3 regions of the Pseudarthrobacter equi genome follow, and region 2 is predicted to be linked to each of the others. Evidence: riboswitches for the same ligand, from Rfam matches in the RefSeq annotation. Region 2 holds a riboswitch; each other region holds the start of a gene.
The links. A riboswitch is a leader RNA that binds a small molecule or an ion and turns the genes downstream of it on or off. The one in region 2 is predicted to bind cyclic di-AMP.
Positions count from the first base shown of each region.

Region 1: it holds a riboswitch for cyclic di-AMP, as region 2 does, so the genes downstream of both, BLT71_RS12105 (C40 family peptidase) here and BLT71_RS05990 (M23 family metallopeptidase) in region 2, are expected to answer to the same signal.
Region 3: it holds a riboswitch for cyclic di-AMP, as region 2 does, so the genes downstream of both, BLT71_RS20320 (aggregation-promoting factor C-terminal-like domain-containing protein) here and BLT71_RS05990 (M23 family metallopeptidase) in region 2, are expected to answer to the same signal.

Region 1 is NZ_LT629779.1:2,687,517-2,697,691, forward strand. Features, by position in the region: gene BLT71_RS12055 (endonuclease/exonuclease/phosphatase family protein) at 1-265, shown strand, start outside; gene BLT71_RS12060 (NUDIX domain-containing protein) at 262-759, opposite strand; gene BLT71_RS12065 (DUF1918 domain-containing protein) at 808-999, opposite strand; gene BLT71_RS12070 (metallophosphoesterase family protein) at 1,073-1,579, shown strand; gene BLT71_RS12075 (glucose 1-dehydrogenase) at 1,670-2,563, shown strand; gene BLT71_RS12080 (DUF1810 domain-containing protein) at 2,567-3,007, opposite strand; gene BLT71_RS12085 (DNA alkylation repair protein) at 3,010-3,540, opposite strand; gene BLT71_RS12090 (TraR/DksA family transcriptional regulator) at 3,537-3,893, opposite strand; gene BLT71_RS12095 (aggregation-promoting factor C-terminal-like domain-containing protein) at 3,914-5,248, opposite strand; gene BLT71_RS12100 (hypothetical protein) at 5,349-6,317, shown strand; cyclic di-AMP (ydaO/yuaA leader) riboswitch at 6,503-6,675, shown strand; gene BLT71_RS12105 (C40 family peptidase) at 6,679-7,524, shown strand; gene BLT71_RS12110 (protein adenylyltransferase SelO) at 7,624-9,099, opposite strand; gene BLT71_RS12115 (ribonuclease Z) at 9,096-10,022, opposite strand; gene BLT71_RS12120 (mycothiol transferase) at 10,015-10,175, opposite strand, start outside.
Region 2 is NZ_LT629779.1:1,312,308-1,322,482, forward strand. Features, by position in the region: gene BLT71_RS05975 (DUF3027 domain-containing protein) at 1-462, shown strand, start outside; gene serC (phosphoserine transaminase) at 577-1,707, opposite strand; gene BLT71_RS05985 (metal-dependent transcriptional regulator) at 2,003-2,698, shown strand; cyclic di-AMP (ydaO/yuaA leader) riboswitch at 2,840-3,058, shown strand; gene BLT71_RS05990 (M23 family metallopeptidase) at 3,069-3,899, shown strand; cyclic di-AMP (ydaO/yuaA leader) riboswitch at 4,028-4,209, shown strand; partial or broken gene BLT71_RS05995 (C40 family peptidase) at 4,280-4,966, shown strand; gene BLT71_RS06000 (NlpC/P60 family protein) at 5,124-5,897, shown strand; gene BLT71_RS06005 (HNH endonuclease) at 6,142-6,642, shown strand; gene mobA (molybdenum cofactor guanylyltransferase) at 6,828-7,487, shown strand; gene BLT71_RS20540 (DUF6457 domain-containing protein) at 7,500-7,796, shown strand; gene BLT71_RS06015 (molybdopterin-binding protein) at 7,793-9,301, shown strand; gene fdhD (formate dehydrogenase accessory sulfurtransferase FdhD) at 9,368-10,175, shown strand, end outside.
Region 3 is NZ_LT629779.1:1,134,996-1,145,170, forward strand. Features, by position in the region: gene BLT71_RS05175 (nucleoside deaminase) at 1-424, opposite strand, end outside; gene BLT71_RS05180 (phosphatase PAP2 family protein) at 483-1,373, shown strand; gene upp (uracil phosphoribosyltransferase) at 1,472-2,107, shown strand; gene BLT71_RS05190 (VOC family protein) at 2,166-2,534, shown strand; gene BLT71_RS20320 (aggregation-promoting factor C-terminal-like domain-containing protein) at 2,737-3,462, opposite strand; cyclic di-AMP (ydaO/yuaA leader) riboswitch at 3,466-3,622, opposite strand; gene BLT71_RS05205 (sensor histidine kinase) at 3,756-5,249, opposite strand; gene BLT71_RS05210 (response regulator transcription factor) at 5,256-5,996, opposite strand; gene BLT71_RS05215 (hypothetical protein) at 6,228-6,713, shown strand; gene BLT71_RS05220 (winged helix-turn-helix domain-containing protein) at 7,282-8,148, shown strand; gene BLT71_RS05225 (SixA phosphatase family protein) at 8,398-8,925, shown strand; gene BLT71_RS05230 (LysR family transcriptional regulator) at 8,903-9,817, opposite strand; gene BLT71_RS05235 (EamA family transporter) at 9,890-10,175, shown strand, end outside.

The DNA of each region.
Region 1 (10,175 bases), 1.4 Mb from region 2:
CATGGGCAAGGGCCTGATGACGCTGATGGTGGGCGACTTCAACTACCCGTTCTTCACCAAGAACCTGCATCTGCACATGAAGAATTCCGGCTACGCCCTGTCCCTCAGCAACCGGCGCACCTACACCCGCTACAAGGTCTTCAAGGGCCACTTCGATTTCGCCACGTCCCTGGGACTGGACATCACCAGCGTCGAAACGCTGCCCCGGGGCAAGTCGGACCATCTGCCCATCCTGGTCCACGCCGAATACGGCAAGGACTACTAGGCCAGCCGTTCCCGGAGGCCGGGCCACGCGGCGCCGAATCCGGGATGCAGCTCCTTGTCCGCCACCTCGGGCAGCGGCACCCACAGCAGTTCGATGCTTTCGGGGTCGCTGATCACGGGCTCGAAAGGCTCGCGGACCTTGACCACCACCGTGGTGTAGGACCAGTAGCCCAGGTCCAGGACCGACGTGAACAGCACGTCCACGTGCCCGGCGGGGACGGCAGCCTCCTCGTGGGCTTCGCGGAGCGCCCCGGACACCGCGTCCTCCCCTTCGTGCAGGGCGCCGCCCGGCAACCCCCAGGTTCCCCCGTTGTGGCTCCAGACGGCGCGGTGCTGCAGCAGTACACCCCTGGCCGGGTCCCAGGCCAGGACGCCGGCGGCGCCGAACCGGCCCCAGAAGCGGCCGCGGTCCCCTTCCACCCAGGCATCGCCCGGGTTGCGGGGGCCGGTGCGGACAGGCGGAATCGACGATGCGGCGACGGAAGCGTGGTCCATCGTCCCAGTCTGACAGGTCCGCTGCGCCGGAGGGCGGCCGGCGGAGGGTCAGTTGGCGTGTCCGTGGTCGACGGCGAAATCACCGCCGGGGTACATGACGGTTTCGTGGCCGTCGTCGAAGCGGACCACATACGGCGGCGCGCCGCCTTCGCCCCGGACTTCCAGGATCACGCCGTGACGGTCCGTTGCACCCACAGTCCTTCCGTGCACAATGATGCGGTCGCCCTGTGCAGCCTCCATGGCACTCACCTCCAAGCCCCCAGATTACGACTCCGGGGCGGGCCCGGACAGGTCCCCGTGGCAGGATTTCCCCATGCCGCTGAACATCCTCCTGATCGCCGATACCCACGTCCCCAAGCGCGCCCGGGAACTGCCCGCCCAGGTGTGGTCCGCCGTCGAACGTGCTGACGTGGTCTTCCACGCCGGAGACTGGGTGGACGCCTCGCTGCTTGATGAATTGGAGCAGCGCGCGAGGCAACTGGTGGGTGTCTATGGCAACAACGACGGCGCGGATCTCCGCGCCCGGCTGCCCGAAACGGCAGCCGTCACCCTGGACGGCGTCCGTTTTGCGATGGTGCACGAGACCGGCCAGGCGAAGGGCCGTGAACTGCACTGCGAGGCGCTCTATCCGGACGCGGATGTCCTGGTTTTCGGTCACAGCCACATCCCGTGGGACACCACGTCGCCGCGGGGCCTGCGGCTGCTGAACCCGGGATCCCCCACGGACCGCCGGCGGCAGCCCGCGTGCACGTACATGACGGCCGTGGTTAGCGGCGGCCGGCTCGCCGGGGTGCACCTGGTGGAGGTACAGCGGCGGTAGCCCGGCTTGGCAGCCGGCCCCCGGGTGCCTAGGCTGGAAACGTAAGCATGCTTAGCTTCGAGAATCCAGCCGTACCAGCAGGAGGAAACCATGACAGACCAGTACACATTCCGCGATCCGGTCACCGCCTACGAGCACATCTCCCCTCCCAAGCAGCACCAGCCTGAACCCGGCCTGGACGCCGAACTGGCTCCCAAGGCCGACCTCGGCGAGGAGACCTACCGCGGCACGGGGCGACTCGAAGGCCGCAAGGCGATCGTTACCGGCGCCGATTCCGGCATCGGGGCGGCAACAGCCATCGCCTTCGCCCGGGAGGGTGCCGACGTAGTTTTGTCCTACCTGCCGCAGGAGGAAGAGGACGCGGCCAGGATCGCGGGGATCATCGAGGCGGCCGGGCGCAAGGCCATCAAAGTGCCGGGCGACCTCAAGGATCCTGCAGTCTGCCGCGAAGTGGTGGAAACCGCCGTGGCCGTCCTGGGCAGTGTGGACATTCTGGTGAACAACGCCGGCAAGCAGGTGGCCCAGGAGGACCTGGCGGACATCACCGACGAACAGTTCGACCACACGGTAAAAACCAACGTCTACGCCATGTTCTGGCTGACCAAAGCGGCCCTGGCGCACATGCCGGCCGGTTCGACCATTATCAATACCACGTCCATCCAGGCGTACAACCCCTCGCCCACGCTGGTGGACTACGCCACCACCAAGGCCAGCATCAACAACTTCACCAAGGGCCTGGCCCAGCAGCTGGCGCCCAAGGGCATCAGGGTCAACGCCGTGGCGCCGGGTCCCATCTGGACGCCGCTGCAGGTAAGCAGCGGACAGCCCAAGGAAGAACTGCCGGAGTTCGGCCAGTCCACTCCCCTGGGCCGTGCCGGGCAGCCGGCCGAACTGGCGCCGGCGTACGTGTTCCTTGCGTCACCGGAATCCAGCTACGTGGTGGGCGAGACCCTGAACGTCAACGGCGGCAGCCCCACGCCGTAGCGGCTATTCCGCGTCCTGGTCGGCAAGCAGCGAGTCGGTGGACCCGTCCGGCTGGCCGTCGAAGAACTGGGCGAGGACCGTCTTGAATACCGTTTCGCCGGGCGCGGCGCGGAGGAACAGGGTCATGGACGACTGCAGCTTGCGGGCGTCGATGCCACCCAGGATGTCCTCTGCGGAGCGCCCGGCGTGGTGGGTCAGTGCCTGCGCGGACTCAAGCAGGCGCGGGCCCAGCACGTCATGTTCCAGGTAGGCCCGCGCTTCCGCCAGGGAGGCAATGGCGTATTTGCGGGATGTTGCGCTCTGCCCCAGGCCTGCGATCTGGGGGAAGATGAACCACATCCAGTGGCCTGTCTTGTTCCCGAGCTGGAGCTCGGCCAGCGCCTGGTCATACGTTCCGCCGTTTTGGGCCGCAACGAAACGCTCGAGATTAAAGGGATCGTCCATAGTCATTCTCCTTTGTGGTGGGACAGTGTTGCTGCTGCCGCCCGCAGGTGGGCGTCCGGGTCGGCACCCCATCGGGCCAGCACGGTTTCAGCGCGTTGCCGGTTGCGGTGCTCCAGCCTCTCCAGGAGCGGCCGCAGAACGTCGGTGACGAGCGGATCGGCAAGTTCGGGTGCATGCGCGGAGCGGAGGAATCCCTCAACGCGGGTCAGATCCGAGTGCCGCAGCAGGGCCACCCGCGACTGGAGCAGCACCACCGCGGCCTGGCGGCGTTCGAAGACCGGCCGGGCGCCCGGTTTCGGCTGGCCCCACAGTTCCGAGGCAAGCCGGACCACGGCATCGTGGTCCAGCTCCTTGAACTTGCGGAGGGCGTCGCGGATGGTCCCGCGCACGGCGCCCACTGAGGAACCGTAGGAGCCGAGGGTGCCGCCAAACCTGCTGCCGACGTCGTCCGCGCGGTACCAGGCGCCCTCGTTCTGCAGCGTGCGGTCGATGAAACCGGCCGCCTCGGCGACGGCGTCCGGACCGGTGCTCACGAGCGCCCTGCGGCTGCGTGGTCGATGCAGTACGGCGTCCACGGCCGGGCCTCAAGCCTGCCTTCGGCGATGGGCCGGCCGCATACGGCGCAGCTGCCATACGTTCCGGCGGCGATCCGGGCCAGGGCCGCTTCCACCTGGTCCAGGCCGGCCGAGCTCTGGTTCAGCAGCGCCGAGGCCTGGGACAGCTCGAAGGCGATGGTGGCACCCTCGGGATCGTGTTCGTCATCCACGTTGGCTCCCTGGCGGGCGGAGTTGGCGGCGGCGATGTCCGCCCGCAACGCCGGCAGCAGGGCCAGTTTCAGCTGCCGCTCCTCTTCGAGCAGCAGCCGGAAGCGTTCGTAGTCAGCCATGGGAAAAGCCTAGTCCTGCGTCAGTACCAGTTGTTCGCCATCGAGTGGCTCCAGGCTCCGCAGGGCGAGCCGTACCTGTCGCGGATGTATCCCAGACCCCACTCAACCTGGGTCCGGTAGCTGGTCAGCCAGTCACTGCCGGCGCTCGCGTACTTCCCGGGCGGCAGGGCCTGGGGGATCCCGTAGGCGCCCGAGTAGGGGTTGGTGGCCGTGGTCTGCCAGTTCGACTCCTTGGTCCACAGCTGCGCCAGGCACAGGAACTGATCCTGGCCCCAGCCGTAGGCGCCCAGGCGTCCGGCGGCGTAGCTCTTCGCTCCGGCAGGATCGTTGACGGCACCACCGGGAACGGAGGGTACGACGACGGGCGGCGGCACCGGCTGGGCCGGCGGCGGGGGCGCCGGGGCCGGGTTCGCCGGAGCGGGCTTCACCGGATCCGGGTTCGCCGGCGCGGGACCGGCAACTCCCGGCGGCGCCGCGGCCGCGGGCGGTGGTACCTCCACGCGGGCGTCTGCTGCGGTTTTCGCTGCCCGGTCCGAGTCCCGTTGGGCCTGTTCCCGGGCGGCGGCCCGCTTGGCTGCCTGCGAGGCTTCATAAGCGGCGAGGGCGGCCTGGCCCTGCCGGAACTCCCCCTCAACGGCCGCGGTTATTCCCTTGAGTGAGGCCAGCTGTGCAGTGAGTTCACCGCCGTGCTGCTGCTCTTCACTGATGTGGCGGGCTACGGCGTCCTGCGCCGATCTGGCCCCGGCAAGCCTGGTCCCGGCCTCCTTGGCCAGGTTTTCCCGTTCGGAGCGTGCAGCTTTCTCCTGTTCACCCAGGGACGATGCCACCTTCGCGGCGGACGCCGCGCGGTCCACCAGGCCGGCCGTCTTCGCGCCCACCAGCTCCACCATGTTGAGTCCGTGGACGCTGCCGGACTCAAGGGCGTCCAGGGCCATGAAGAATCCGGCCGTGGTTGAACCCATCTTGTACGACTGCACGGCAAGGGCGCCGATCTCCCTGCGGTGCTGCTGCAGTTCCCCGTTGGCTGCTGCGGACTGCGCCGCCAGGGCTTCGACCCGGCTGTTGGCTGCGGTGAGTGCCGCTTCGGCAGTGGCGTACTCCGCTGCAGCCGTCACGGCCGCGCCGCCAAGCGTTTCTGCATCCGCCTGCAAACCGGCGAGGAGGCTGCCGATCCGGGTGATCCCGGCCGCTGTTCCCGCTTCAGACTCCCTGGCCTGCCGGACGTCTTCCCAGGAGGGGTATCCCTCCGGCGGGAGGTCCGCGGCCGACGCCGGAACCAGGGCCGCGCCCAGCAGGGTAAACACCAGAAGTCCGCCGAGCACCGCGGACTTCAGTTTGGTAACGAACTGGGACATAGTCCCGTAGCCTACGGGCTCAACCACAGGTTGAGGGTTTACAGCTGTGGATTGTTATCCAGCAGAGACGGAAGCCGCGCCACAGCCCTAGACTGTGCCCATGGCCGGCGCCAGCACACCACGCACCACAGCAATCCGCCGCGGCCCCGCCTCCGCACGGACAGCAAGACCGGAAACCGGCGACCGCGTGCTGCCATTCCTGACCGCGGCAGTACTGGCGGTATCAGCCTGCAGCCCGCAGCCGCCCACCCCTGCAGCGTCCCCCGCTGCCGCCGCCCCCGGACCGGTCACCATCGAGGTAAACCAGTCCCGCGACCAGTACGGGCAGCACGCCATCCTGCTCCAGCTCACCAACACCACGGACGTTCTCCTCACAGTGGACCTGGCGCGCGTCACTTCCCCGCTGTTCAACGGGGACATCGCGTGGACCCCACAAGCTGGCAGCCTGGAGCTTCCGCCGCACCAGCCCAAAAGCGTGCCCGCACAGCTTCCACCCCCCGCCTGCGCCGACCTGGCAACGGCATCGCCGCAGGCCAGCGCCACGGTTTCCTTCGCTGCAGCCGGACAGCAGCCGGCAGCCCTTAGCCTTCCGGCGCCGGATCCCTTCGGCGTGCTGCCGCGCAACAACAGCGAGCTTTGCCTGGCCGCCGACGCCGCGAAGGTGGCCGGACTGGCCCTGGACCCGCACCTTGAGGTGGCGGCGGACGGCCGCACCGCCGTCGTCCTCCTTCGCATCAGCCCCCAGCCGACGGCCCCCGGAGGGACTCCGCCCCTCACGCTGCACAGCGTGGGCGGCACTCCCCTGCTGGCGGAGGCCGGGCCCGAGTCCGGGGCTGAGCCGTGGCCGCGGAACGTGACGGTCCGGACGGGGGAAACCGGCACTGCCCTGGCCCTGCGGGTGCGCCCCGCCCGGTGCGATCCGCACGCCGTGGCGGAAGACAAAGTGGGCACCCTGCTGCCCCTCACCGTTACGGTCGGGACCCGGGAAGGCGTCCTGAAAGTGGCCGCCGGCGGGCCGTTGCGTGCGCAACTTTATGACTTTGTTACGCAGGCCTGCCAGACCGGCTAGGCACCGGGCATCATCCGAGGTCACCGCGGCGTTCCGGGCCGCCATCCGGCCGATGGCTTCATCCGAGAGGTCCGCCTCGTATGTTATCCAAATGTGACAATCGGGTGAACGTCGGGTTATGGTCATACACGTGTCCCTCCCAAGCGGGACATTCCCCTCAGCTTGCCGAGCCCTGCCGCTGAACCGGGATTCAATCGCTTTCCAGCTGGCAGGGACGGGGGAACCAAGTTTCCGCGGCTTCACCGAAGCCTTGGGGTTAAGTCGATATCGCCTTCCGTCCCTGACGAAGTGCGTTACCGGCCGGGTATCTCCAGCCCGAACCCGACAGCTCACCCCGCAGGCATGGGAGAGGCGATCAACCGTGTCAAAAAATTTCACCACCGCCCGTCACCGCGCTACTCCGGCCGGCTCCATCGCGCTGCAGGGTTTGGCCGTGACGGCCAAGGCCCAGGCCCGGACCTTTGGACGCCCGGCACTCGCAGTAGCCGCAGCATCGGGCATTGCGTTCGGCGTCGGAGCTCCGGCACATGCAGGCGTGACCGGCCCGGACAGCACCGAAACCACTAACGTCCAGGCATACTCGGCTCCTGCCGCGCCCGTAGCCGCTGCCCCTGCAGCCGCTGCCGGCAACGTCCACACGGTTGCTTCCGGTGACACCCTCGGCGCCATTGCGTCCGCCTACGGGGTTGGCCTGAACGACGTCCTGGCAGCCAACGGCCTCGACGTTTCCTCGATCATCTACCCCGGTGACCAGATTGCCATTCCCGGCGCCGGCTACGCAGCACCGGCCGCTCCGGCCGTTGCTCCGGCAGCGGCACCGGTCCAGACCGCAAGCACTGCTCCCGCCAACACCGGCATGAACCTCGGCTACGCCTCGGCAACGCCTGCGGCCACCGGCTCGGGCACCGGCGCTGCCATCCTCGCCAACGCTTACGGCCAGGTCGGCGTCACCCAGGACTGCACCGCCATGGTGGAGAAGGCCCTGCGCGCCGTCGGCAAGTCCGTCGGAGACCTGGCTCCCGGCCAGTTCTTCCAGTACGGCACCGTGGTGGGCACCCCCGCCCCCGGTGACCTCGTCATCTCCGCCGGCCACGTCGGCGTGTACGCCGGTGACGGCCAGATGGTCAGCGGCGGCGTCAACGGCAGCCAGACCCAGGTGCACTCCGTCAGCTGGGTTGGTGCAGCCTCCTACGTACGGGTCGCATAGCCTGCTGGGCAGGTAGCTTCCAGCGCATAGAGCTGCAAAAAGGGCGGTAGCCGGGACATCCCGGCTGCCGCCCTTTTTACTGCGTAACCAAACTCAGGCTCAGGTGCCGCAGAAGGTCATGTACGTCCCGAAGTCCTCCGGGGCGCCCTCGGCGTACCGCTCCATGCCGGGGCGTTCGCTGTACGGCGCCGTCACCGCTTCCAGCAGCCCGTGCAGTGGATCCAGGTCCCCGCCGGTAGCCGCGGCCAGCGCCTCTTCGACGAGGTGGTTCCGCGGAATGTACGCGGGATTGGTGCGGTCCATCAGCCCGGCATCCGGCCCCAGCTTCTGCCAGCGTTCGGCCCAGGCATCGTACGCAGCCAGGTCCATGACCATCCCGCGGACAGGCCGGCTGTCACCCCGGGCGGCCTTGGCCAGGTTCCTGAAGAAGAGCGTGTAGTCCACCGGGCCGTCCTTGAGGATGCCGGTGACGCCGTCCACCAGGTCAGAGACCTCCTCGGCTGCCGCCGTATCCGGCTTCCCCGCAGCCAGGCCCAGCTTGGTGGCCATGCCGCCAAACCACGCCGCACTGTAATACCGCCGGAACCCGCCCAGCGCCTCCACGGCCACCGGAACCGCCGCCTTTTGGTCTTCGTCGATGAGCGGCAGCATGGCTTCGGCGAGGCGGGCCAGGTTCCATTCGGCCATGACCGGCTGGTTGGCGTACGCATACCGGCCGCCGACGTCGATGGAGCTGTACACGGCGGCCGGGTTGAACGCGTCCATAAAGGCACAGGGGCCGTAATCGATCGTTTCGCCGGAGATGGTCATGTTGTCTGTATTCATCACACCGTGGACGAACCCCACCAGCATCCACTGCGCCACGAGCGAGGCCTGCGAAGCCACCACGGCCCGGTACAGGGCGAGGTAGGGGTTCTCCTCCGCCGCGGCGTCCGGATAGTGGCGGCTGATGGCATGGTCCGCCAGCCGGCGCAGGAGCTCGGTGTTTTCCGTGGCCCGCGCATACTGGAAACTGCCCACCCGAAGGTGGCTGCCGGCCACCCGGGCCAGCACGGCGCCGGGAAGCATGTCATCCCGGCGCACCTGCCGTCCGGTAGCCACGACGGCGAGGGAGCGGGTGGTGGGGATGCCGAGGGCGTGCATGGCCTCGCTGACCACGTATTCGCGGAGCATGGGCCCGACGACGGCACGGCCGTCACCGGCGCGGGCAAATGGCGTGCGGCCGGAGCCTTTCAGGTGGAGGTCCTTCACCCGTCCGCGGGCATCCTCCAGCTCACCCAGCAGCAGCGCGCGGCCGTCACCGAGGAGGGGCGAGTAGCCGCCGAACTGGTGCCCGGCGTAGGCCTGGGCCACAGGCGTGGCACCTTCCGGGACGTGGTTGCCCAGCAGGAACCGCGCTCCCTCTTCCGAGCCCAGGTACGCCGGGTCGAGCCCCAGTTCCGCGGCGAGCGGTCCGTTGAGTACCAGGAGTTTGGGGTCCGGGGCTTCCTCCGCCTCCCAGGGCACCGCCAGCTCGTTGAGTTCGCGGGCGAAGCGGCCACCCAGGGCGACAGTCGATTCTGCAGCAGCGGTCATGGTTTTAACCCTATCCCCGCGGCGGCCGTTGCAGGCCCCCCGCGGCGGTTCGGAAGGCGGATGCGCTGGAGGTCGTCGGCGGCGATCACAGTGGCACCCTTGGCGCGGGCGGACGCCTGCCGGGCCAGGAAGGTGACGTCGTTGCCGTACCGGGACGAGAAGTGCGTGAGCACCAGCGTCCGCGCGCTCCCCTGTCCCGCCAAATCGCCAGCCTGCCCGGCGGTGAGGTGGCGGTATTCCTCCGCCAGCCCGCCGTCGTCGTCGCTGAAGGTGGACTCGGCGACCAGGAGGTCGGCGCCGTCGGCAAGGTCTTCGGCACCGTCGCACGGTGCGGTGTCCATGACGAACGCGAAACGCTGCCCGGGGCGCGGAACGCTGACATCGGCGAGTCCGACGCCGGCAAGGGTACCTTCGCGCAGGAGGCGGCCGACGTCCGGCCCGGCGATGCCCGCTGCCGCGAGGCGGTGGGGCAGGAACGTAAAGCCCTCGGGCTCGGTGAGGCGGTACCCGTAGGTCTCTATCCGGTGCTTGAGCGGCCGGATGTGGAGGCCTTCCGCCACCTCACCGGCGGCGCCATGGGGATGGAGCCACAGGTCCAGGCCGGGCGTGCTGACAGAGACCAGCGCCCGCACCACAGCATCCCCGGAGGCCGGGTAGTGCAGGTGGACCGGGTGGTTGACGCCGTCCAGCACCATTCTGGACAGGACGCCGGGGAGCCCGAAGCAGTGGTCGCCGTGGACGTGGGTGAGGCAGATCCTGGTGACCTGCGTTGCCGAAACTCCGGCGTGGATCATCTGGCGCTGTGTCCCTTCGCCGGGATCGAAGAGCAGCCCCTCCCCGTCCCAGCGGAGCAGGTACCCGTTGTGGTTCCGGGTACGGGTGGGTACCTGCGATGCTGTGCCCAGGACCACCAGTTCACGCACGGCCGCTGCCGTGACGTGCGGCCACCAGGCCTTTCGCGTAGGCTGCCTGGCCCACGTGCTGCAGGCAGTCGGCGAGGGTACTGACAAGCCGGACTCCGAGGGTCACCGGAGGGTCCCAGTTGGTGTCCACGGTCCGGTCAAGGTCTTGGTCTG
Region 2 (10,175 bases):
GTGTGGCGGACAGGGAAGCCGGACGCGTTTCTGGCCGCCGCCGTCGACGTTGCCAGGACTGCCCTCGAGGGAATCACCTCGGCGTCGGACATCGGTCCACACCTGGCTGCCAAAAGCGAAGGCGACCGCCTGGTGACGCACCTGTTCGAATCCAGGCTGCCTGGCTACTCGGGCTGGCAGTGGTACGCCGTCATCACCCGCAACTCCCGGTCCAAGCTGGTGACGGTCAACGAACTGGGCCTGCTGCCCTCGGAGGATTCGATCCTGGCCCCGGAATGGGTGCCGTGGGCTGAGCGGGTGCGGCCCGAGGACGCCCGGGAAGAGGATCACGAGCAGGAGCGCACGGTTCCCGACGCCCAGGCTGCCGGGGAGTCCGAAGCCGAACCGGAGACTGAAAAGGCAGAGCCTGTGCAGCAGGCCGGGTCCCCGGACGCTGCCCAGGCAGATGACGGGGAGGGCTAGCCAGCCCCCTCATGGTGGTCCCATCGAACCAACCAACAGCAAACGGCGCCGTCCGGGGTAAACCCGGGCGGCGCCGTCGTATGTTCTGTCGCCGGGCCTTGCCGACGGCGGGAGTTACTTGCGCAGCTCGCCCACCACGTAGTCAATGCTGGCCAGCAGGGCTGAAACGTCCTCGGGGTCGATGGCAACGAAGGTGGCGATACGCAGCTGGTTGCGGCCCAGCTTGCGGTAAGGCTCCGTGTCCACGATGCCGTTGGCGCGCAGGACCTTGGCTACCGCGGCGGCATCCACAGAGTCGTCGAAGTCGATGGTGGCAATGACGTTCGAGCGCTCGTCCGGGTTGATGACGAACGGCGTCGCGTACTCAGATGCCTCGGCCCAGGTGTAGATGCGGCCGGCGGAGTCGGCGGTGCGTCCCGCTGCGAAGTCCAGGCCGCCGTTGGAGTTCAACCACTGCACCTGCGCGTCCAGCGTTACCAGCGTGGACAGCGACGGGGTGTTGTAGGTCTGGTTCAGCTTCGAGTTGTCGATGGCGGTCTGCAGGTCCAGGAAATCCGGGATCCAGCGGTCGCCGGCTTTGATCCGTGCTGCGCGTTCGAGGGCGGCGGGGGAGAACAGGCCAAGCCACAGGCCGCCGTCGGAGGCGAAGTTCTTCTGCGGGGCGAAGTAGTAGACATCGCTCTCGGCCACATCGACGTCCAGGCCGCCGGCGGCGGAGGTCGCATCGACCAGTACCAGTGCGCCCTCATCGGCATCCGCTACGCGCTTTACCGGAGCGGCGACGCCGGTGGAGGTTTCGTTCTGCGGCCACGCGTAAACGTCGACGCCGGCCTCGGCCCGGGCTGCCGGGCGGGTGCCCGGGTCCGACGTAATGATGGAGGACGCATCCAGGAAAGGTGCCTTATTGGTGGCTGCGGCGAACTTCGACCCGAACTCACCAAAGGACAGGTGCTGGGCCTTCTTCTCCACGAGGCCGAAGGAGGCAACATCCCAGAACGCTGTGGAGCCGCCGACGCCGAGGACAACCTCGTAACCCTCGGGCGCGCGGAAGAACTGGCTGAGGCCCTCGCGGACCGAGCCCACGAGGTTCTTGACGGGGGCCTGCCGGTGGGACGTGCCCAGGATGGTCTTCGACGCCGCAGAGAGCGCATCGATCTGTTCCTGCCTGACCTTGGATGGCCCGGCTCCGAACCGTCCGTCCCGGGGCAGGAGGTCGGCGGGAATAGTGATGCTGGTTTCGCTCACGGGTGCTCCAATGTCGGCGGGGAGGTGGCTTTAGCCGGTCGGGCGGATAACGCCGCCCGACAGTCGGCAGTGACTGCAATACAGGCCTTTCCCATTCTGCCTGAACAGGCGTAGGCGCGGGAGCCGGAGCCGCTAAAGTCCAAACATTGAGACACGGGAACCTGGAGCCTGCAACTATTAGGACAAAGTCAAAATAGGCTAAGCTTGGCTCCGGACTATGTCGCGCCGCATGGCGGCGGGCCGTGTGGGACAACGCGGAACAACGCAGGGTATTGCGCTCGAGGAGCTGAGCTGGATGACGGATCTGATCGACACTACGGAGATGTACCTTCGGACCATCCTGGAGCTGGAGGAAGAGAACATCGTTGCCCTGAGGGCCCGTATTGCAGAGCGGTTGCGCCACTCGGGCCCTACCGTGTCCCAGACCATCGGCCGGATGGAGCGTGACGGCCTGGTGGTGGTGTCCGGCGACCGACACCTGGAGCTCACCGAGGTGGGCCGCAAACGTGCCACGGAGGTCATGCGCAAGCACCGCCTTGCGGAACGGCTCCTGGCTGATGTCATCGGCCTGGACTGGGCCTACGTCCACGACGAAGCGTGCCGCTGGGAGCATGTGATGAGTGAGCGCGTTGAGCGCCGGATCTACGAACTGCTCAACCACCCCACCGAATCGCCCTACGGAAACCCGATTCCCGGACTGGCCGCACTGGGTGGCCACCCGGACCTGTCCTTGTCCGACGGTGCGATCAGCCTTCTTGAGGCCATGAAGACGTACGGCCCCGCCTCTGCCGTGACCATCAGCCGGTTGGCTGAACCCATCCAGGTGGAACCCGAACTCCTGTCCCAGCTCGACGAAGGCGGCATCCGCCCCGGAGCGGCGGTATCGCTGGAGCGTGTGGGGGACTACATTTCGGTCCGTGTTCCGGGCATTGAAGGCGCCCTGGAACTGCCTCCCGAAGTGGCTGCCCACGTATTCGTAGCCGTCAACTGACACCGTAAAATCCCTGCTTTTACCCCGTGGGAGCTGGATCACGCAAAAATAACGGAATTGTTACTAAGGGACTTAAGCCCCTATAGTTGAACGAAAGCGTTGATACTTAAGCGTTACCTGATCTGGAGCCGAGCTCTGCCAGCGGATCAGGAGCACCAAGTCATAACTGGCAGAGGCGGGGGAACCACAACTGGCAGCGGGGGACTGCCTTGGGGTGAAGTCCGTCAGCAGCAAGCCTCTTCCAGTGAAGGAACCTTCCGGGGATTTCTCTGTGCCGCAGCTTGCTTACGGCGGACCGGGTCTGTGAACTCTCTGACCCGAATCCGACAGCTAACTTCGCAGGCTATCCAGAGAGGAACCCTTCTTGACCATGCAGACCCCCCGGGGCCGCCGCCGCGCGGCGGGCCCCGCTGCTACGCCGCGTGCTGTCGAAGCCGTCCAGGCTGCCGAGACCTCGCGCCCCCGCGATCTCCACCGTGACGCGCGCCGCCGTCGGGGTCCGTTCCGCCAGATAACGGAATTCGCCTCGGCCAGCGGTATCGGCCAGAAGGCCGGCATCGCGCTTGCCGCCACCGGCCTGGTGCTTACCGTTACCGTCCCCGTGACCAGTCCCGTCATGGCAACTGACGCCAGCGGAACCGGTGCCGTTGCCGCCTCATCTGTGACGCCACAGCCCGCGATTTCCGCGGAAGCAGGCGCCCAGATCGACTTCAGCCGCTCCGCCGTGGTCACCCAGGCGGACCCTGACGGCAAGCTCAAGCAGCTGCTCAGCGCCCAGTCCGCAGGATCGGTCTCCCGGGCTGCATCCGCCGGTACCCTGGGGGCCCCGCTGGCCACCATGACCACGGCGTCGCCGTTCGGCTACCGCGTCAGCCCCATCACCGGCGGCACCGGCGACTTTCACCGCGGGCAGGACTATGTTGCCCAGTGCGGTACCTCCGTGATGGCTGCCGCCACCGGAACCGTGACTTTTGTGGGCTGGCACCAGTACGGCGGCGGCAACAGGGTGGTGGTGGACCACGGCAACGGCCTGGAGACCACCTACAACCACCTGTCGTCGTTCAACGTGAAGGAGGGCCAAACCGTCTCCCGGGGCGACGTCATTGCCCTCAGCGGGACCACCGGCGCCTCCACGGGCTGCCACCTCCACTTTGAAGTCCAGGTCAACGGTGAGGTCGTCGACCCCACCGGCTGGCTCTAGCCAAATGATGGTGGACTCTCGAATGGCCGTGACCCGCCGTGACCTGAATGTGACATTCAAACAAAACTGCTGTACCGTCTAAATCGCGTCAACTTTTCCGAAGTTGACGCTCTTGAGTGGATTGCCTAACTCTGCCACCGCTCAAGGTCCGTTCGCATTTCATCGTCTGGCAGGGGCGGGGGAACCAATTTTGGCCTTCTTGTTTCGAAGGCCTTGGGGTTAAGTCACGAAAGCTTCCTTGGAAGCCGTGTGGCCGGGTGACTCCCATCCGAATCCGACAGCTCACCTCGCAGGCATTGGGAGAGGCTACCTTCGTGTCTTCACGCCATAATGCTGCGCGCCACCGTGCGCAAACGGTTCGTACCAACCCTTTGGGCGCCGTGTCCAAGGCTGTAAGTGCCAATGCCGGGACAGTGGGTCGCCAGGCTGCAGTAGTTGCAGCCGCTTCCGGCCTCGTCCTGGCTATGGGCCTGCCGGCCGTCGCGGACACCACCGCGGGCGTCTCGGCATCCACCGAGTCGGGTTCGGCCCAGACCGCCCTGGCTGTCACCGCGGCACCTACCGCCACTGTTTCCTTCGAGCGCCCGGTCATCAAGACCACTGCTGCTCCGAAGCCGGAGCCGGTACGCACCCAGTCCACTGCGTCAGCAGCACGGGATGCCGGCAACGCCGTCACCGCAGCCGCTGGCTCAACCGAAGCTGCTTCCGAGAAGCTCGCGGAAACAGTTTCCTCCGCTGCCACCTCGGGCATCGCGGCCATCGCGTAGACCGGCATTGGCCACCCGTACGTGTGGGGCGGCACCAGCCCCAACGGCTGGGACTGCTCCGGATTCACCCAGTGGGTCTACGCCCAGGCCGGCATCAGCATCCCGCGCGTCAATGCCTGGAACGCCATGAAGCCCACCTCCACCCCCCAGCCTGGCGATCTCGTCATGCAGAACGGCGGCGCACACGTTGGCATCTACGTCGGCAACGGCATGATGATCAGCGCGCTCAACCCGTCCCAGGGCACCCTTCTTCACGCGGTTGCCGCCACGGGAACCTCCTCGTTCTACACCATGAACTAGTTTCTGGGGCCCCAGGCCCCAGAAACTTTTTCTTTGCCCCCGCTTTTCGCTAAATCACACATCCCCGTTCGGGACGCGCCGACGTACCCCCAAGATGCCGGCGCGTCCAAAACCCCCGTGTTGCCTACAGGCCCGGGGATAACGAAAGAGAGAACTGATGACGACTCGTGCTACCGCACGGCATCGCGCCGAAGTCACCAAGACCAACTCAATCGCCATTATCGCCAAGGCTGTTGGCGGCAACGCCGGCGGCGTTGGGCGCCAGGCAGCGGTTATCGCCGCAGCCTCGGGCCTGGTCCTGACCAGCGGCATCGCCGCAAACGCAGCTGACACCAACGTCCAGCGCGACTCCGCTCCTGCATCCGCTTTTGAAGTTGGAACAGCTGTGGAAGCCCCGATCTCCGCGGCTTCCACCATCAACATCTCCTTCGAGAAGCCGGCCGTCAGTACCAGCCCGGCTCCGGTGGTTGAGGCAGAGCCCGAGGTTGAGGTCCAGGAAGCCGCTCCGGCTGCCCAGACACCCGCAACGCAGACCGCTGCAGCGCCGAAGGTCACCGCTACCGTCACGGCGCAGCCCGCATCTGCTCCCCAGGCATCTGCCAGCGGCAAGGGCGCAGCAATCCTGTCCGCAGCGTACGCCCAGCTCGGCGTCAACCAGGACTGCACCATGCTCGTCACCAACTCGCTGGCTGCCGTGGGCATCAACTTCCACGACTGGCCCGCTGGCTACCTCTCCCTGGGCCGCACCGTGAGCGCTGCCGAGGCCCAGCCCGGCGACCTGATCTACTACGCCGACGGCGGCGCCGGCATGGCCCACATCGCTGTTTACGCCGGCAACGGCCAGGCAGTGCACGGCGGCTACAACGGCAACCAGACCGTGGTCTTCAGCGCAAACGTCGGTTCCGGACCGGTCTTCATCCGCGTCAACTGATTCCCCCCGACAGGGCCGGTACGGCCGCCCTTCGGATAAAAGGACCCCTGCCCACGCGGCAGGGGTCCTTTGCCGTTAACGGGCGGTGCGCTCCGGACGCCCTTCCCTGACGATACTTGTGTGCCGTGATTAGCTGATCCTGCATTTCTTTGTTTACTCTTGTGGTGTCGATCCATAGCCCGGACATGCCGAGGGCAGCCGGCCCTCGTGCCCCTGACGGGTGCGGCCGTGAAGAGGTACGTGCATGCGCACTCTCGTTCTGAATGCTGGATATGAACCGCTGGCGGTTATTACTTTCCGCCGGGCGCTGGTGCTTGTGCTCACGGGCAAGGCAAGCGTGGTAGCGGAGGGCGATGATCCCGTGGTGGGTCCGCAGGAAATCCTGGGCCGCCCCTCCGTGATTCTCCTCAACCGTTACATCCGGCCCAGATACAACCATGCCACCGCCGTCAGCCGGCGCGGCGTCCTGAGGCGGGATGGGCACAAGTGTGCGTACTGCGGAAAAGCGGCGCACACGATCGACCATGTGCACCCCAAGTCCCGCGGAGGGGCGGACACCTGGGAGAACCTGGTGGCTGCCTGCCTGCGCTGCAACAACGTCAAAGGCGACCACACACCCGCCGAGATGGGCTGGAAGCTGCGGTTCGAGCCAGCGCCTCCGCACGGCACCATCTGGCAGATCAAGGAATTGGAAAAGCCCACGCCGGCGTGGGACCCGTTCCTCCTGCCGGAGCGGGCAGCCTGACCTTCGCTGACTGCCTGACGCGGGCCGACTAATTGACCTGGGCTGCCCGGTCGACCTGCGCTGACGGGCTGGTGGTCCTGGCGGTGTTGCCTGCGCTGGCCGCCGGGCCTGGGCTGTGGTGGCCGCCTCACCTATTGAGTGCCTGGACTGTCATGACGGCGCCCGGCACTGGCTACGCTTGAACCATGCAAGACGACGTGCCGGCCTTTGATGCCCTCATCCTGGCGGGAGGCCGGTCCTCGCGGCTGGGAGGAGTCCCGAAACAGGGACTGCTGTTTCGCGGAACCACCCTTCTGGAACGCGTCCTTGCGGCAGCTGAAGGAGCCCGGGCCACCGTAATTGTCGGTCCGGACCCCGGCCCGTTGCCCCCCGGAGTGCTCACGTGCCGCGAAGAGCCGGAGTTCGCCGGGCCCGCAGCGGCTATTGCCACCGGACTGGACGTCCTGGACCGGGCGGGGGCGAGTGCTCCGCACACCCTCGTCCTGGCCTGTGACATGCCATTGGTCTCCGGGGCTGTGCGTGCCCTTCTGGATGAGTTGTCCATGGGGCAGGGAGCGGGGACTTACATGGCCTGTACCGAGGATGAACACGGCGCAGGGAGGATGCAGCCGCTGGCCGGACTTTATAGCACAGGCATGCTAAAAAAGTCCGCCCGGGAATTGGCCTCGAACGGCCGGTTGGTCAACGGATCAGTCCGGTCACTCCTTGCTAGTCTGGACGTGCAGCTTGTCGCCGTTCCGGCCGCTTACACGGCAGATGTGGATACGTGGGACGATGCCGCCGCACTGGGGATTGCCGCCGGCAGCCCGGACGTGGAGGACGGGGCCGGGCGCGGCCGCAGTTAACTTGGGAGGCACGTGGTGAAGAGCCAGGACGAAACACTGGAGGAATGGTGCAGGTCGCTGCTCCAGGCCTACGAGCTTGAGGATGTCCAGGTGGACATCAATGCCATCCTTTCCCTTGCCGGCGTCGCGGCGCATTCCGTGGTCCGTCCCGCCGCCCCGCTGACCACCTTCATTGCCGGATTCGCCGCGGGCCTGGCCTCGAACTCCGGCAGTTCGACCGATGCCGTGGCCATGGAAAAGGCCCTTGCCGTCGCCCGCACACTGGCTGCCGACTATGACGCTGAAGCCCCCGGGGCCCCCGGCGAATGACAGAAGCACCCGGGCAGGAAGCAGCATCCCCCACAGGGCATAAACACAGCCATGGTCACAGGCATGAACACAGCCACGACCACAGCAACGGACACCCGCAAGGACAACTGCAGGAACAACCGCTGCGACAGAACGACGAAGGTCAGGCCGGAACCGGCCAGGAACAGGACGCGGGCCAGGGCCACCATCACCTGGCCCACACCTGGGCGGAAGCGCGCCAGGCCGCCTTTGACGCCGCAACGCCCATCCCGCCCGGACCCGTGCCGCTGGATCAGGCCCAGGCCCGCAGGCTGGAGCAGGACATCATTGCGCTCCAGGACATGCCGCACTACGCTTCCTCCGCCATGGACGGATGGGCAGTCAACGGGTCCGGGCCGTGGATCCCCGTCGAAGCCGGAGCCCGCCTGGCGCCGCACCAGGCCAGCCCCATCGTTACCGGCGGACTTATCCCGCCCGGCGGCAAGGGGATCCTGCGCAGCGAAAGCGCCGTCCTCGCCGAGGATGAGGACGGGCTCCCCGTCCTTGCCACGGGTGGCACCGCCCGCCCCGGTGAACCGCGCAACGGCCAGCACGTGCGCAAAGCAGGCGAGGAAGCACAGGAAGGGGACATCCTTGTTCCGGCGGGGGTGACCCTGAACCCGGCGCACCTGGCACTCGCCGCACTGGCCGGATATGACGAGCTGACGGTACAGGGCAAACCCCTGGTGCGCCTGCTGCTGACCGGGTCCGAGGTGGTGGTGCAAGGCCTGCCCGCCCCGGGGAAGGTCCGGGACACGTTCGGCCATCAGCTGCCGGCCGTCGTCGGCATGCTCGGTGGCATCCCGGGCGGACAGCAGCGCATCGGCGACTCCTACGGGGAGTGGCTCGCGGCCTTGGAGGACGTGGTCCCGGAGGGCCCCGGCGCACCCGGGCTCCCGGCCGACGTCGTCATCACCACCGGGGGGACGGGCCGCTCCGGCACGGATCATCTCCGCCGCGCCGTTGCCGAACTCGGCGGCCGCCTGGTGGTTGATGGCGTGGCCATGCGGCCCGGGCACCCGGTGGTGCTGGCCGAACTCCCGGACGGCCGGTTCGTCCTGGGCCTGCCCGGAAATCCGCTCGCCGCCATGATGGCGCTCTTTACGGTGGGCGCGCCCCTGTTGGCCGCCCTGGGTCACGGAACAATGCCGGAGGTGCAGGAAGTGGCCTCCGGAACGCTCATAGACCCGGATCCGGGCCGCACGCGCCTCAAGCCGTTCCGGCTGTTGTACGGGATGGCGTCGCCGGCCCAGCACACCGGCCCGGGCATGATGCGCGGGCTTGCGACGGCCGACGGCGTCATGGTGGTTCCGCCGCACGGCGTGCAGCTGGGGGAGCAGGTACCGGCCTTCGCGCTGCCGTGGGGCCCGCCCATTCCAGCGCCTGCGGAGCCCGCCAAGGCCAAACCGCGAAGCAGCAGGACGTCCCGGACGGCGGCGAAGGCCGGCCCTGCGGGGCCAGTGGACTGGAGCGCCCTTCTCGGCTGAGCCGGGGCTTGGCCGGGCAGGCACCCTGCAGTGCGATGATGGAGACATGAACAGGCAGGACGGTCCATGGGACGCGTGACGCAGCGCCGCAAGGTGCATAAGTATGTCCTGGACGGCTCGCCGAAGGCGCTGGAGTTTCCCGTCCGCTACCGCGAGGATGTCCTGGCAGTGGAGGAACCGTTGGAAATCCGGCTGGGCAGCCTCTCCTATTCGGTCACCATGCGCACTCCGGGCGACGACTTCGACCTGGTAGCCGGCTTCCTGGTGTCCGAGGGCGTGATCTGGACCCCGGACCAGCTGGTATCCCTGCGCTTCTGCGCCGGCGAGGACGAGAACGGTGTCCAGACATTCAACGTGGTGGAGGCCCAGCTGCGTCCTGACGTCCTCCTGCCGGAAACGGGACGGAACGTTTATACGTCCAGCTCCTGCGGCATCTGCGGGACGGACTCCATTGAAGCCGTCCGGAAGTCCTCGCACCACAGCCCCGCGGCGGACCCCCTCACGCTCGACGCGCACGTACTGGCATCCCTGCCCGCACTGCTCCGGAAGTCGCAGCGCCTCTTCGACGATACCGGCGGGGTGCACGCTGCCGGGCTTTTCCGGGTTGAGGACGACGGCGGCGTGCAGCTTATGTGCCTCCGCGAGGACGTGGGACGGCACAACGCGGTGGACAAGGTAGTGGGCTGGGCCCTGCGCGAAGGACTCCTGCCACTGCGCGGCACTGTCCTCCAGGTGTCCGGCCGGGCATCATTCGAGCTGGTCCAGAAGGCGGCTCAGGCGGGTATCCCCGTGTTGGCTGCCGTCAGCGCGCCGTCGAGCCTGGCCGTGGAACTCGCCGAGGCCAGCGGCCTGACGCTTGCCGGTTTCAGCAGGG
Region 3 (10,175 bases), 180 kb from region 2:
CCCAGTGGTTGAGCCGCCGTTCACGGAGGATGTCGAACACGGACCCCGCAGCGCCAGCCTTTTCGTCCCAGGCGCCGAACACCACCCGGGGAATCCGGGCAAGAACAATGGCCCCGGCGCACATGGCGCATGGTTCCAACGTGACCACCAGCGTGCAGTCGGACAGCCGCCACCCGTCGTCCGGACCGCCGCCGAGCCGTGCCAGTTCCCGCAGCCGCTCTGCAGCCTGGCGGATGGCCACCACCTCGGCATGGGCGGTGGGGTCTCCGAGCTCCTCCCGCTGGTTCCGCCCCGAACCCAGCACCTCGCCGTCGGGCCCCAGCACCACGGCGCCAATAGGAACATCGCCGGTAGCGAGTGCCGCGCGGGCCTCCGCCAGGGCGAGGCCCATCCACTCGTCGTAACTGTTCGATGCGGAGACCATGGCTCAATGATAGTTTCGAGGGATAGTAAGCCTGCGTACTGAATGCCGGGGAGGCGCCGTGAGTACCGTTCGGGACCGCGTGGACCGTTGGATCAAACCGTATGCCGCCTTGTGGCTGACCATGGCCGTGGGCGGAACCCTGATAGTCGCCATGGCGCTGCTGGGCGCCGAAGTGTATTCGGACGTGGTGGATGACGAAGGTCTGGCGAGCCTTGATATCCCCGCCCTGGACTACGCACAGTCACTGCGGAATCCCGGACTTGATGCGTTCGTCACTGGTTTCACCAACATTGGCGGCGGCATCGGCATGCCCATCCTCGCCACGCTCCTCACCGCGTGGCTGACCTTCCTCAGCAGGTCGTGGCGCCCGCTCCTCCTCGTTGGCGGCGCAGCTGCGGTTTCCACCGCGGCCACCACCCTGGGTAAGCGGCTGGTGGGCCGGACCCGGCCGGACCACTCCGAAGCTGTTCCGCCCTACGAAGACTCGCCGTCGTTTCCCAGCGGGCACACCCTCAACACCACGGTGGTGATCGGCGTGCTGGTGTACATCATCTGCCTGCAGTTCCAGGTCCTCAGCGTCCGCATCACGGCCATCACCGCGGGTACCGTCTTCATTGTTTCCATGGGCCTGAGCCGGGTTTTCCTGGGCCACCACTGGTTGACCGACGTCATTGCCGGCTGGACGCTGGGCCTGGCCTGGGTCGGGTTCGTCATCCTGGCCCACCGGATGTTCCATCTGATCCGGCGGAAGCAACATGCCGGGCCGGCGCCCACGTTTGAGCGTCCCGTGGTGCGCGATGTCGTAGCGGACGCCATGCACCACGACGGCGGCACGCACGGCCGCGGAACGGACCACGACGGCGGCACGCACGGCCGCGGAACGGACCACGACGGCGGCACGCACGGCCGCGGAACGGACCACGACGGCGGCACGCACCCCCGAGGGTAGGTTCACGACGCCGGGACGCACCCCGGCGGGCGGGTCACGCGCCAAGAGCCCAAGCCAGGAACTCCGGCAGGGACAGCGCCGGATGATAGTTTTGAGCAATGCGCACTCTCGTTGTGGACCACCCGCTGGTCGCCCATAAGCTCACTGTCCTCCGGGATAAGAACACCCCTTCGCCCGTGTTCCGGCAGCTGACCGAAGAGCTGGTGACACTGCTGGCGTACGAGGCCACGCGAGAGGTCCGCACCGAACCCGTCACTATCGAGACGCCGGTCAGCACCACTTTGGGCACGGCCTTCACCAAGCCCACGCCGTTGGTGGTCCCCATCCTGCGCGCCGGCCTCGGCATGCTGGAGGGTATGACCAAGCTGGTCCCCACCGCAGAAGTGGGTTTCCTGGGCATGGCCCGCGACGAGGAAACCCTGGATATCATCACCTATGCCGAGCGGCTGCCCGAGGACCTTACCGGCCGGCAGGTCTTCGTCCTGGACCCCATGCTTGCCACGGGCGGAACGCTGCGCGAGGCCATCAAGTTCCTGTTCAAGCGCGGGGCCTCGGACGTCACGTGCATCTGCCTCCTTGCGGCCCCGGAGGGCCTGGCCAAGCTGGAGGAGGAACTGGGCGAAGCGAACGTGCACATCGTCCTCGCCTCGATTGACGAGAAGCTGAACGAAAAGTCCTACATCGTTCCGGGCCTTGGGGATGCGGGAGACCGCCTGTACGGCATCGCCGGCTAACCGCATTGACCGGGCGGAAGGCCTTCCGCAATATGGGGTCCGGCCGTAGCCTGTGGCAATGGACTGGAAACTTGAACTCGTGTTTGTCCCGGTGTCCGATGTGGACCGCGCCAAGGATTTCTACGTTAACAAGGTTGGTTTCAACGCCGACTTCGACGAACGTCCGTCGGAGTCCATCCGCTTCGTGCAGCTGACCCCGCCTGGCTCAGCATGTTCCATCTGCATCGGTGAAGGCCTCACGGACGCTCCTCCGGGTACAGGCTCCAACCTCCAGCTGGTGGTCAGTGACATCCAGGCCGCCCACGACCACCTGAAGAACAACGGCGTGGACGTCAGCGATGTGGATGTCCAGGACTGGGGTCATTTCGTGTACTTCGCAGACCTCGACGGCAACCGCTGGGCCGTCCAGTACATCCCGGGACGGTAACGGCACGTCCCGGCCCCCGGACCACGACGCCTTCGCGGTATTTCGCCGCCACGGCGAAGCAGGTGCCGATCCGCTCGGCGGCCGGAGGGTCAACTCCAAAAACTGCTACCTCGCACGCATGGCTGCGGAGACGACGACGGCCGCCGCTGAACCGGGAAGGTTCGGCGGCGGCCGGTCGGAAGGCCTCAGCCAGTGAGGGTTTTTAGTACCAGTTGTGACCGAGGTGGAAGTTCAGGGCGCCACACGGGGACTGGTAGCGCTCCTTGATGTAGTTCAGGCCCCAGTTGATCTGGGTACGGTAGTTGGTCATGTAATCGGGGCCGGAGCTCGCCATCTTCTCGGCGGGCAGGGACTGGACGATGCCGTAGGCGCCGCTGCTGGCGTTGGTGGCGGTGGTGGTCCAGTCGGATTCCTTGGTCCACAGGGTGACCAGGCACTGCATCTGGTCCTGGGCCCACCCGTAGCTGGCCAGCTGGCCGGACGCGTAAGCCTGTGCGCCGGCCGGATCGTTGACGGCGACGACGGGGGCGGGCTCGGGAGCGGGAGCCGGAGCAGCCTCCGGTGCGGGGGCCGGGGCCGGTGCGGGCGCTGCGGCCGGGGCAGGTTCGGCCGCGGGTGCGGGGGCCGGTGCCGCTTCCTGGGGCTGAACCTTGAGCTCGGCGGGCGCCGACGCGGCCGGGTTCGAGCGGATTTCGCTCTTCTCGATGCTCATCTGGGAATCGGCGGCAGCGGGGGACTCTGAGCCGGTGGCCGCCACGCGGGACATGGCATCCGTGGCCTGGCCCGCGGCGCCTACGCCCACCAGCATCGCTGCGGACACTGCGAGGACCGCGGCGCGCTTGCCGAAGGAAGACTTCTTACGGGTTTCAGGCTGCGCGCTGTGGCTCGGAGCCGATTTTGGGCGCGGTTTTACCGTGAATTTAGACATGTTTAGTTCGCCTCTCACACCTGCGGAGTTAGCTGTCGGGTTCGGATGAGGGCATCCGGCCGCACGGCAAATACACGTGCTGGCTTAACCCCAAGGGCAGTACTGCGTTGCCCGGGACGTGGGTCCCCCGCCTCTGCCTCAGTTCAAGCGAAATCCGGGAAGTGGCAGAGCTTGGCGTCATCCGGATATGCGGCCCGAACGGGAACCGCACCATATCGACGGTACAGGAGAGCGGCGCTTAAGTCACATTTAGGTAACAGACATCACGACGACGGCGCGTCGCCTTGGCGAATTCAGGCTACAGTCGGGAGCCGGAGCGCGAACTCCGTCATCCCCGGCCGTGATGTGACCGTTACCCGGCCTCCGTGGGCTTCCACGATGGACTGGACGATGGACAGGCCCAGCCCGCTGGTGCCCTCTGCAACGGCCGCGCCGGCCTGGTCGCCGCTGCCCTTGCGGGCTGCGTCTGCGCGGGCGAAGCGTGAAAAGACGTGGTCCACGAAGTCCGCCGGTATGCCCCCGCCGTCGTCCGTGACCGTCACGACGGCGGCGCCGTCCGGAGCCGTGCCGACGCCGGCCACCACGGTGGTTCCGGCAGGGGTGTGTTTCCGGGCGTTGGACAGCAGGTTCATGAGCACCTGCCGCAGCTGCGCGCCGTCCCCGTTCACCAGCACCGGCTCCGCGGGAAGATCGAGCCGCCAGGTGTGGCTGGGGGCCATGACCTTTTCGTCGTTGACGCTTTCCACCACCAGCTGCGTCAGGTCCACCTCGGCCAGCTTGAGCGGCTGGCCCTCATCCAGCCGCGCCAGGAGCAGCAGGTCCTCCACCAGTGCCGTCATCCGCTCGGACTGGCTCTGTACCCGGGCCAGTGATTTCTGACCGTCGGGAGTGAAGTCCTCCGTCATCCGCATCAGCTCGGTGTAGCCGCGGATGGCGGTCAATGGGGTGCGGAGCTCATGCGAGGCGTCCGCCACGAACTGGCGCACCTTGGTTTCGCTCTTCTGCCGGGCTTCCAGGGCGCTGGCCACGTTGTCCAGCATGAGGTTCAGCGCATGCCCCACACTGCCCACTTCGGTGCCCGGGTTGGAGTTCGACGGCGGCACGCGGACGGCGAGCGCCACCTCGCCGGCGTCCAGGGGCAGTTCCGACACCCTGGTGGCAACCTCGGAGAGCTGTTCCAGCGGTTTCATGGTGCGGCGGATCAGCACCGTCCCCACCAGGCCGATCAGCAGCAGTCCGCCCAGCGAGACGAACACGAAGGTCCACACGAGGGACCTGAGGGTACTTTCCTTGGCGGCCAGGGGGAGTCCCGTGACCAGGATGTCACCGGAGCTTGTCTGGACCGCGATCAGCCGATAATCACCGCTGGACATCGAACGGTCCACGGGCCTTGAGTTGGCATCGAGCGCAAGGAGCGTCTCCTTGTCCTCTGTGGACAGGGGCTGGCGGGTGGTGTCCGAGGCGAGGAAGCCGCCGGAACTAACCTGGCTGTTGCGGATGCTCGCGTTGACGGTGCCGATTCTTTGGCCCCGGGCGTCCAGGGGATCCCGTCCGTTAAAGCCGCCAAAGGGCGGGCGGCCCGGGTTGTCGGCGAGGTTGGCGGCCTGGCTGAGCTGGTCATCAAGCTGCCGGGTCAGGAAGGCGTCCATCGATGCGTAGCTCACGATGCCAACGGCACCGCAGATGGCGATGAGCAGGGCCATGGCCAGGGCGATCAGGCGGGTACGCAGGTGCCAGGTTGCGGGCCTGAGCCAACTCCGGGTGTAGGAAGCGTCTGAAGGGGCCATGGCGAGCTAGTCCGCCGGCTTGATGACGTAACCGGCCCCGCGGACGGTGTGGATCATGGGCGGATGGACGGCGTCGATCTTCTTGCGCAGGTAGGAGATGTAGAGCTCGACGATGTTGGCCTGGCCGCCGAAGTCGTAGTCCCACACCCTGTCAAGGATCTGTGCCTTGCTGATGACCCGCTTGGGGTTTTCCATGAGGTAGCGGAGCAGTTCGAACTGGGTGGCCGTCAGCTGCACGTCATCCCCGGCGCGGGTGACTTCCCGGGTGTCGACGTTGAGCACCAGGTCGCCAACCACCAGTTCGGCAGTGTCCATGGCGGCGACGCCTGAACGCTGGACCAGCCGGTGCAGGCGGAGGATGACTTCCTCCATGCTGAACGGTTTGGTGACATAGTCGTCGCCGCCGGCGGCCAGGCCGACGATGCGGTCCTGGACTGCGTCCTTCGCGGTAAGGAAGAGGGCTGGCACCTCCGGCGCGAAGGCGCGGATCCTGCCCAGCAGCTCCACGCCGTCGAACCCCGGAAGCATGACGTCCAGCACCAGGACGTCAGGGCGGAAGTCCTTGGCCAGCTTCACCGCCTCGGGCCCGTCCGCTGCCACTGCCACGGACCACCCCGCCATCCGCAGGCCCATGCTCATCAGTTCTGAAAGGCTGGGTTCGTCATCCACCACCAGGGCGCGGATGGGGGAGCCGTCCGGGTGGGAGAGCTTGGGGAGGTTGTTGGTCATGGAGTGCGAGGTGGCCATGGGACAAGTCTCCGATCCTTGGATATAGGCGGGCTTTGGGCTTCCTGTGCCCCAGCTGTGAATCCCAGCCTAGCCAGCTGGGCGTCGCAGCGGGTGTGGCAGGGTCGGCGCCACGGGCAGCATGTCTCAGTCAGGAATGCCCCGCCGCACAGCCCGGACTCAGGAACGCGGCTGACGCTGATGGAACATCAGCAGAGGCGACCGCCATGTTCCCTTCCCGAGGAGCAATCTATGGACCGGCAGAACAACCGCGCCGTCCCGGACGAACCGGCCCAGGGCGGACAGCCGCATCAGGCCGGCACCGCGGCCGAGGGGCAGGGAGGCCCGCAAAGCCAGTGGGAAGTCTTTGCCGGCAATCCCGACAGCCCGCAGGCACCTTCGGCCGAATATGTGATCCTGCAGGGTTCCTCCTACGTGACCATGGCGTCCCAGACGGGCACCGTCACGGACGTTTCGTCGGACTCACTGACCGTCAAGAGCGAGGACGGGTTCCCGCGCACCTACGCCGTCGGAGCGGATGTGCAGGTATCAGAGGGCATGCGGCAACGGGGCAGCGGCAGTACGGGCGGCACCCTGGACATCTCGGAAGTCACTTCTGGATCAACCGTCCGCGTTACCGCGCTCAAGTCCTCGGACACCTACACGGCCCAGACCATACTGCTTGCTACGGCGTCCGGTACGGCAGCAGCTCCGGGTGCGGGGACAACCACTAACTGACCGGCCGGCGCCATGTGAGACGCCGCCGCGGTGGCCTCGTTCAGGTAGTCGGGAGCCGAAAAGACCGCTAGCAGCCGGCAAGGAATTGGACAGTGAGGACCCTCCGGTGGGTGGATTCTATGTCAAGCGATTGAAATTCGGCCTGATTCGATAAAGATCGCATCCATCGAAGATAGTTCAGTAGGACGACGGTTCGGAGGTCCATCTTCGGATAACGGACGTTATTATTTGACGTTCCCAGAATCGTGATCTGTCGCACATTTCGCCGATTCGTCTCACGATGCGGACGATTCTGCCCATTGTTACTTGCAAGTTGCCATTGTTACGCTGCACACTTCCAATGTGAACAAGAACTCAACAGCACCTGCAGCCGCAGAATATTGGCCCAGCACATCAGCTGCTGCCGACATGCGCTGTTGTCGAATGCACGCCTGACCTTCTACACCCTTCGAAGTTCTTAGGCATTCGCCCCCAGCCCAGCGTCGGGCGCCCCTCCCCATTCGCAGTGCGGGGAAACCCAGCATTCGAGTGCCGCTATGGCGGCCATTCACATTGAGGTAAGCATTCCATGTCAGTTGCATCCGGATACGTCCACATCTCCGTCCGTAACGCCGCCAAGGCAGGGCAGCCGTCGGGCCTCCGCCCCGGTTTCGGCCCCCGCCCCTCGCTTGCTCCGACGTCAGGAAACAGCTTCCCGGCTCAGGGCTACGCACCCCAGGGCTACAACCCCAACTCTTACGGCCAGCTCCGCGCCGTGCAGCCCACGGAGACCGCGGCGCCCATCACCGCCCCCACCCCCGTGGTGGCCGGGCCCAACGCCGTCCGGCCGGTTCCGAATGAGAACGTGGCCCGCGGGTTTGTTCTCTACATGGGTATTGATGAGGAAACCGCTGCAGCTGCCGGCACCTCCATTGCCAAGCTTGCCCAGGAAATCCGCGCCTACGCCCAGTCCCTTGTGACCGGCGCCGAAAGCTACGCCGCCGTGGCGGTTGCCCCCGCCGGCACCCCCGGTTCCGCGCTCGACGTCGTCCGTTCCACCTTCGGCGACCCCACCGTCAACGCCCGGCAGCGCACCGAGGCACCCCGGCCCCAGCAGCCGCAGGAGCCCCGCCCCTCCGGCGTCCTGATCGACCTCGCCCGCCGCGAAGTCCACCTCGACGGCGAATCCCTCAACCTGACCTTCAAGGAGTTCGAACTCCTGAACTACCTGGTGGAAAACGGCACCCGCACCGTGGGCCGCGACGAACTGCTCGAAGGCCTGTGGCGCAACGCCGAAGAGGTCCCCAACGAGCGCACCATCGACGTCCACATCCGCCGCCTGCGCTCCAAGCTCGGCCGCCTGGCCAACACCGTCCGCACGGTCCGCGGACAGGGCTACCGGTTCTACGAGCACCCCGAGGTCGTCGTCTGGGCCGCTCCGGAATACTCGATCTAGGTTCTGCCTCCGCCCTAAGGCGGCACTACGCAGAAAGCCGCTTGGCGTATCCGGGTCCTCAAGGCACTTGCCTACGCGGCTGGCGGGGCGCGCGTCACTGGGGGCACGGTTTAGCGGCTCTTTGTTCCTGCTGGCGCCCGGTATTCCGCTGATTCCCTTCCTGCCTGGTCCTAAAAGCGTGCTTGGCGTGACGCTTCTTCGGCTGCCCCTCCTGCCTTTGCTTGCTGTTGCTGGCGATAGGCTTGGCCCATGAGTGAGCACCATCTTCGCCGGCTTGTGATCATGCGGCACTCCAAGGCCGACTGGCCCGGCGGGGTGGCCGACCATGAGCGGCCCCTCGAGGAGCGAGGCCACCGGGAAGCGCCGCTGGCCGGGAAGTGGCTGCTCAAGCACAACATCGTCCCTGACTTCATCCTGTGCTCGAGTGCCCTGCGTACCCGCCAGACCTGCACCTGGGTGTGCTCGGAGCTGGGGGACAAGGCCCCTACGCCCAAGCTCGAGGACGGGCTGTATGCCGCCTCGGCCCTGCGTATGCTCGCCGTTGTCAACCACGTTCCGGACACCGTGACCACCCTGATGCTGATCTCGCACCTGCCGGGCGTCCAGGATTTGGCGATGCACCTGGCCTCCCGCGACTCTGACCACGACGCCTACATGGACGCCGCCACCCGCTATCCCACCAGCGCGCTGACGGTCCTGGAAACCGAAAAGTCGTGGGCCGAGCTGGACGGTCAGGACGCCCGCATCACCAGGTTCAAGGTTCCCCGGGCCCACTAGCAGCGATCTCGCGCAGCAGTTCCGACACGTAACGGATGCCGGGGCTGGCCGTCATGGTCCTGCGGTGGACAATGCCCACCTGCCGCGCCTGGACCGGGTCCGTGACGGGTACCGCAATCACCCCTTCAGGCAACGCGGGACGGCCCAGCCGCGGAACCAGGGCCACCACGGCGGCCTGCTCCACGAGGGCAACGTGGGTGGCGAAATCGGGGTCGTAGACCTTGATGTCGGGAACCCGGCCAAGATCGGCGAAGATCCTCAGCAGTGCTTCGTTGCAGATGGCCCCGTGCGGGGTGCTGATCCACTGCTCATCCACCAGGTCCGCCGGCGTGACGCCGGAGCGCCGTGCCAGCGGATGGCTGCTGTGAACCAGGACGTCGGCTATGTCCTCGGACAGCCACTCCAGGGACAGATGCTCCGGGATCACGAGGGGCACGGAGTTCCAGTTGTGCACCAGGCCCAGGTCCGCCTCGCCGTTGGCCACGCGGGCCACGGCCTCGCGTGGGTCTTCGGCGAGCACGCTGACGTCCAGGTCGCTTTCGGTGGCGGCGAGCTTGCCCAGCAACGGCCCCACCAGGCCGCGGCACGCAGTAGAGAACGCCACCACCCGCAACTGCCCGCTGGGCTTGGCCGGATCCGCCAGCAGGGTTGACTGGAGTTCTTCGAGTTCGGCCAGGATGCGCCGCCCGTATGCAGCGAGCGCCACGCCGCGTTCAGTGAGCAGCACGCCCCGTCCCCGGCGTTCCAGCACGGCAAAGCCGGCTTCCTTCTCCAGCTTCTTAACCTGCTGGGAGACGGCCGAGGGGCTGAACCCCATGGCTTCGGAGGCTGCAATGACGGAACGGTACTGTTCGATCGCGGCCAGGGCCCGAAGTGAGCCGATGTCAATCATGAAGCAAAGGTACATGATTGGCAGTGCAAATAAACGCTGGTGCTTCATTGGGTGTTCTGCCACCCTGAGGAGGTGAACCTCCGTAACTCTCTCCTCGCCGTCCTCGTAGCCATCCTGTGGGGCCTGAATTTTGTGGCCATCGACATCGGGCTGCACCCGGGGGACCGTAACGTCCCGCCGCTCCTGTTCGTGGCGATGCGCTTCGTCCTGGTAGTGGTCCCGTGGATCTTTTTCATCCGCAAGCCGGACGTCAGCTGGAAGGCGATCATCGGCGTCGGCCTCTTCATGAGTGCCGGGCAGTTTGGACTCCTTTACCTGGCCATGGCGCTGGGAATGCCGGCAGGGCTCGCTTCGCTGG